Regions from separate parts of the Mesorhizobium sp. M1217 genome, predicted to be linked through region 1. Evidence: riboswitches for the same ligand, from Rfam matches in the RefSeq annotation. Region 1 holds a riboswitch; the other holds the start of a gene.
The links. A riboswitch is a leader RNA that binds a small molecule or an ion and turns the genes downstream of it on or off. The one in region 1 is predicted to bind thiamine pyrophosphate.
Positions count from the first base shown of each region.

Region 2: another riboswitch for thiamine pyrophosphate. It lies ahead of thiC (phosphomethylpyrimidine synthase ThiC); the one in region 1 lies ahead of thiB (thiamine ABC transporter substrate binding subunit).

Region 1 is NZ_JAMYMA010000002.1:163,776-167,186, reverse strand. Features, by position in the region: gene NKH37_RS03510 (ABC-F family ATP-binding cassette domain-containing protein) at 1-447, opposite strand, end outside; gene NKH37_RS03505 (thiamine diphosphokinase) at 449-1,093, opposite strand; TPP riboswitch at 1,221-1,335, shown strand; gene thiB (thiamine ABC transporter substrate binding subunit) at 1,379-2,392, shown strand; gene thiP (thiamine/thiamine pyrophosphate ABC transporter permease) at 2,626-3,411, shown strand, end outside.
Region 2 is NZ_JAMYMA010000014.1:39,905-43,315, reverse strand. Features, by position in the region: gene NKH37_RS22670 (Fic family protein) at 1-776, shown strand, start outside; TPP riboswitch at 959-1,075, shown strand; gene thiC (phosphomethylpyrimidine synthase ThiC) at 1,179-3,014, shown strand; gene thiO (glycine oxidase ThiO) at 3,011-3,411, shown strand, end outside.

The DNA.
Region 1 (3,411 bases):
ATGATTGGTCGGTTCATCGAGGAGAAGAATGTCGGGCTCGGGCGCCATGACGCGGGCGAGTGCCGCGCGCCGCGCCTCGCCCCCGGAGAGGTCGTTCGGCCGTTCCTCGCCGGTCAGGCCGAGATGCTCCATCAGATAGGTGGCGCGGTAGGGATCATCGGCGGGCCCGAGCCCCGCCTCGACATAGGCGCGAACGGTCGCAAAACCGTCCATGTCGGGCATTTGCGGCAAATAGCGCACGGTCGCCGAGGGCTGGCGGAAGACTTCGCCGTCCTGCGGTTCGATCAGCCCGGCAGCGATCTTGAGGAGCGTCGACTTGCCAGAGCCGTTGCGCCCGACCAGGGCGATCTTGTCGCCAGCTGACGCCGTCAGGGCGGCACCGTCGAGCAGCGGCGCGCCGCCAAAGGTCAGCTTTATCCCGTCGAGATTGAGAAGCGGCGGCGCCATGTCAGCTTTCAGGTAGGGGAAAAGGATGCGCGAGCAGCAGCGCGCGGCCGCTGGCCAGCGCGATTTCCAGCCGGCCCTTGACCTCGTTGGAAATGGTCAGCGACGAGCCGAAGGCAACCTCGACATGGGCGAGCGGCCATTTGGCGCCGGTGACTGTCAGGCCGGCGAGATCCGAAAAGCCGAGCACCGAAAACAGCGTACCGTCGACATAATCGAAGCCAGTCTTTCCAGGCAGCAAAGGAATGCCTTCCTGTGCGCCGCTGGTCAAAAGCACTTCCGTTCCGCCTTCCGCCAGCCGGACGCTGAGCGCCAAATGCAGGAAGATGTGGTCGGTGCGTTTGCCGCCGAAGGCGCCTGCGAGCACAAGGCTGGTCGCACCGCGTTCGAGCGCGGCGGCGATAGCGAGTTCACCGTCGGTCTTGTCCTTTTCGGCGGGAAACACCTGCCGTGGCACGGCGGCCAGATCCTCCGGCAAATCGGCAGGCACGGAATCGAAATCGCCGACCCAGAGTTCCGGCATCAGGCCCAGCATAAGGGCATGGCCGATACCGGCATCGGCAGCGATGACGCGGGAGCCTTCGACCTGGCGGTCGAGCAGCGGCGTACGGATGAGATCGCCGCCAAGCAGGATGGTGAATGTGCTCATATCTCGTGGCCCTTACCAGCCCTGCCCCGGAAACGGAAGATGAAACGGCAGATGAAACAGGACGCCGCGCTTTGGATGCCCGGCAAACTTCCGCTTGCGCAGCACTTCGGCCGGGCCTATGTGTCGAAACGCTCTAACGGGGTGCCGGACGCGATCTTCGCGGACCGGCTGAGAGGCAAGACTGCCAACCCGCTGAACCTGATCCGGTTTGTACCGGCGGAGGGATTAGACGTTTCGGACAGCCCGACGCCTCAATTCCTTTCAACGCGAACGAAGGAGGCGCCGATGCGCAGTTTTTTCCACGCTCTTGTCTCGATTATCCTGCTTGCGGCATCCGTGCTTGCCCTACCGGGGCAGGCATCGGCACAGGATAAGCTGACCGTCTATACCTATGAAAGCTTCACCGCCGATTGGGGTCCGGGACCGGCGGTGAAGAAGGCCTTCGAGGCCGAGTGCAGCTGCGTCGTCGAATTCGTCTCGGTCGCCGACGGCGTGGCACTGCTCAACCGTGTGAAGCTGGAAGGGGCCGCGACCAAGGCCGATATCGTGCTTGGCCTCGATACCAATTTGACGGCGGACGCCAAGGCAACCGGCCTGTTTTCGCCGCATGGCGCCGTGACGGACGTCAGTGTGCCGGGTGGCTGGAGCGACGATATCTTCGTGCCGTTCGACTATGGCTATTTCGCTATCGTCTACGATAGCGAAAAACTGAAGAGCCCGCCGAAGAGCCTCAGGGAATTGGTCGAGGGCGATGCCGGCGACAAAATCGTCATCCAGGATCCACGCACCTCGACGCCGGGCCTTGGCCTGCTGTTGTGGGTCAAGTCGGTCTATGGCGACAAGGCGCCGGAAGCCTGGGCCAAACTCAAGGCAAAGGTGCTGACGGTGACGCCGGGCTGGAGCGAGGCCTACGGCCTGTTCACCAAGGGTGAGGCGCCGATGGTGCTGTCCTATACCACTTCGCCAGCCTACCACATGGTTGCCGAAAACACCTCGCGCTACCAGGCGGCGTCCTTCGAGGAAGGCGAATATCTGCAGATCGAGGTCGCTGGGATCACCACCAAGGGCGCGAAGAACCCGCTGGCGGAAAAGTTCATCGCCTTTATGACCGGGCCGAAATTCCAGGACGTCATTCCCGAAACCAACTGGATGTTCCCGGCCGGCAAAACCGACAAGCCGCTCAATCCGGCGTTCGACAAGCTCGTCAAACCGACCAAAACCTTGCTGTTCAGCTCGGAAGAGGTCGCCGCAAATCGCAAGGCCTGGGTCGACGAGTGGCTGGCGGTGATGAGCAAGTAGCTCGGATAGAAAGATGATCGCCCTACGGCGCCCCCCTCTGTCCTGCCGGACATCTCCCCCACAAGGAGGGAGATTGGCCGTCATGCCGGCTTTCGCCAATCTCCGACATTGCCGGAATGAGCGGAGCGCTGAACCTGCCAATCTCTCCCCATGTGGGGGAGATGTCCGGCAGGACAGAGGGGCGCGCGAAGGAACGCAATCCTCGCTAAGAATCTCGAATCTGGTGGTCTAGCGTGCAACGCGCGCCATCATCGGATACCCGCGTCGCTGCCGGTATCGTCGCGCTCGCCGCCATCGCGCTGCTGATCGGCGGGGCATTCGCCGGGCTCGTCGTCGAAGCCATGCGCGACCTGTCGGGCGCCGCCTCCGCCTTTGATTCCTATCTCCTCCGTGTTGCCCGCTTCACGCTCTGGCAGGCTCTGTTGTCGACCCTGCTCTCCGTCGCACCGGCGCTGTTCGTCGCGCGCGCGCTGTCGCGGCATCCACAGTTTTTCGGGCGAGGCTTTGTCCTGCAGCTTTTCGCCGTGCCGCTGGCGCTGCCGGCCATTGTTGCCGCACTCGGTGTCTTGGCACTCTATGGCCGCGCCGGGTATTTCGCCGGCTTGCTCGGTGCGATTGGCGGCCAGAACTGGCCCGGCATCTATGGCCTATCGGGTATTCTCGTCGCCCACGTCTTTTTCAACCTGCCGCTGGCAACGCGACTGTTCCTGGAAGCGTTGCAGACGGTGCCGGCTAACCAATGGCGGCTGGCGAGCCAGCTTGGCATGGGTGCTGCGCCGGCCTTCCGGCTGATCGAATGGCCGGCGTTGCGTGCGGCCCTGCCGGGCGTTGCCGGGCTCGTTTTCATGCTGTGCATCACCTCCTTCACCATCGTGCTTACGCTCGGCGGCGGGCCGCGCGCGACGACGCTGGAGGTTGCTATATACCAGGCGCTGCGTTTCGACTTCGACCCGGCGCGGGCGGTGACGCTGACCTTGTTGCAGATTGCCCTGACCTTCGTCGTCGTGCTGGCACTAACG
Region 2 (3,411 bases), on a different contig from region 1:
TGCTGCGTCTGCAAAGAATTGTACTTGGCGACGCCCGTTTCGCAAGACTTGGCTTCCGAAAAGAAGGAGGTTTCGTCGGTGAGCATGACCGAGACAACGGCACGCCCTTGCCCGATCACATCAGCGCTCGGCCCGAGGACCTGCCGCGGCTAATCGATGGAATGGCGGCGTTCGATCAGGGCCCCGCGCAAAACCTTGATGCAGTCGTAGCCGCCGCAATCCTCGCCTTCGGCTTTGTCTACATTCACCCGTTCGAGGACGGAAACGGCCGCATTCACCGCTACCTAATCCACCACGTCCTTGCCATGCGCGGCTTCAATCCGCCGGGAGTGGTCTTTCCCGTCTCGGCCGCGATCCTGGACCAGATCAACGAGTACAGGGGCGTGCTCGAGAGCTATTCGCAGCGCCTTCTGCCATTGGTGGAATGGGAACCGACGCCGCAATTCAACGTCCGGGTGCTGAATGACACCGGTGATTTCTACCGGTTCTTCGATGCAACCCCGCACGCCGAATTCCTCTATGCCTGCGTTCAGCGGACGATCGAACGGGACCTTCCCGAGGAAACCGCATTTCTGCAGCGCTACGATCAGTTCCGGCAGCAGGTGGACGCCTTTATTGACATGCCCGAGCGGTTGACCGATCTGCTCTTCCGTTTTCTTCACCAGAATGATGGACATCTATCGAACCGCGCGCGCGAAAAGGAATTCGCCACGCTGACCAGTGACGAGGCAGGAAGAATCGAGGCGATCTACGCGCAAACCTTTGGTGCCCATTGAAGGTGTGATCATCAGGATCGATTTTTAGTCCGACGGTTTGTAATTCCCTTGTCCCTGCCTTCATCTCCGAGGCTTGACTTGTCGCCGAGACATGCACGATTTTTTCCGCACGGTCTGACCGGCCGCCGATCAGCCGCGGCCAGAACGCGCTTGACAAACCGGAGCCGTCCCGTCCAACCTCACGCATTCACCAGGGGAGTCCCGGCAAGGGGCTGAGATACTGCTGGCATTCGCGGCGCAGTGACCCGTTGAACCTGATCCAGTTCATACTGGCGTAGGGACGGTGCAAGCGCTTGCGGGAGTTTACGCCCGAGGTCCTGTTTCGGCAGGTCGACAGAAGCGTCTTTTCATCCTCCCGGCACAGAACTGGGTCTCCAATGCAACGAGCAAAGGAGCCTCAAGATGAATGCCCTCACCCCCGCCGTCTCGACGGGACCGCTGCCCGCCTCACGAAAAATCCACAAGCCCGGTGCCATCCACCCGCAGATCAGGGTGCCGATGCGCGAAATCTCCGTCCATCCGACGGCCGGCGAACCGCCCGTCACCGTCTACGATCCGTCCGGCCCCTATACAGACCCGACTGTCGAAACCAGCATCGAAAATGGCCTTGCACGGCTTCGCCACGAATGGATTACGGCGCGCGGCGATGTCGAGGCCTATGACGGCCGCCATGTCCGGCCGGAGGACAACGGATTCGCGACGGGCGAACGCCTGACGCCGGAATTTCCCATTCGCCATCGACCGCTCAGAGCCAAAGCAGGCAAGGCGGTGACGCAGCTTGCCTATGCGCGCGCCGGCATCATCACACCCGAAATGGAGTTCGCCGCCATCCGCGAGAACCTTGGTCGCGAGATCCTGCACGGCAAGCTTGAGCGCGACGGCGAGGCTTTCGGCGCGACACTGCCCGATTTCGTCACGCCGGATTTCGTGCGTGATGAGGTGGCGCGCGGACGCGCAATCATTCCCGCCAACATCAACCATCCCGAGAGCGAGCCGATGATCATCGGTCGCAATTTCCTGGTCAAGATCAACGCCAACATCGGCAACTCCGCCGTCACATCGTCGATGGCTGAAGAGGTCGAAAAAATGGTGTGGGCGATCCGCTGGGGCGCAGACACGGTGATGGACCTGTCGACCGGCCGCAACATCCACAACATCCGCGACTGGATCGTCCGCAACGCGCCGGTTCCGATCGGCACGGTGCCGCTCTATCAGGCGCTCGAAAAGGTCGGCGGCATCGCCGAGGACCTGACCTGGGAGGTCTACCGCGACATGCTGATCGAACAGGCCGAACAGGGCGTCGACTATTTCACCATCCATGCGGGCGTGCGGCTGCACTACATCCCGCTGACCGTTGACCGGGTCACTGGCATCGTCTCGCGCGGTGGCTCGATCATGGCCAAATGGTGCCTGCATCATCACCGGGAAAGCTTCCTCTACGAACATTTCGCCGAGATCTGCGACATTTGCCGCGCCTATGACGTGTCCTTTTCGCTGGGCGACGGCCTTCGTCCTGGCTCGATCGCCGACGCCAATGACGCAGCACAATTCGCCGAGCTGGAGACGCTCGGCGAGCTGACACAGATCGCCTGGGCGAAGGATTGCCAGGTAATGATCGAAGGCCCCGGCCACGTGCCGATGCACAAGGTCAAGGAGAACATGGACAAGCAGCTCGCCGTCTGCGGCGAGGCGCCGTTCTATACGCTTGGGCCGCTGACGACCGACATCGCGCCGGGCTACGACCACATCACCTCCGGCATCGGCGCGGCGATGATCGGTTGGTTCGGCACCGCCATGCTCTGCTACGTCACGCCCAAGGAGCATCTCGGCCTTCCCGATCGCAACGACGTCAAGATCGGCGTGATCACCTACAAGATAGCCGCCCATGCCGCCGACCTGGCAAAAGGTCATCCGGCGGCGAAAGTCAGGGATGATGCCCTTTCCCGCGCGCGCTTCGAATTCCGCTGGGAGGACCAGTTCAACCTGTCGCTCGATCCCGAAACCGCGCGGTCCTTCCACGATCAGACCTTGCCCAAGGAGGCGCACAAGCTGGCGCATTTCTGCTCGATGTGCGGGCCGAAATTCTGCTCGATGCGAATTTCCCACGACATCCGCACCGAAGCGCAGAAGGAGGGCATGGCGGCGATGGCGGCGAAATACCGCGAGGGCGGCGATCTCTACCTGCCGGCGGACGAGACCGGCGCACCGCTCATACCTCAGCCACGTGAGCCATCATGAAGGTGCTGGTCAAAGGGGCCGGCGTTGCCGGCCTCACCGCCGCCTTCGAGCTCGCCGCACGCGGCGCGGCGGTTTCCGTTGCCGAGACAAGGCCTGGCCTTGGGGGCAATGCGTCGTGGTTCGCCGGCGGCATGTTGGCGCCATGGTGCGAGCGCGAAAGCGCCGAGCAGCCGGTGCTGGATCTCGGGCGCGGTGCCGCCGACTGGTGGGATGCCGCAACCCCCGGCCAGGTGACGCGGGCCGGAACGCTGGTCGTGGCCGCGCCGCGCGATGCGGGCGAGATCGACCGCTTCGCCAGCCGCACCTCGGGCCATCGGCGTGTCGATGAAGACGAAATTGCGCTCCTGGAGCCCGACCTCGCCGGCCGCTTCCGGCGCGGATTGCTCTTCTCCGACGA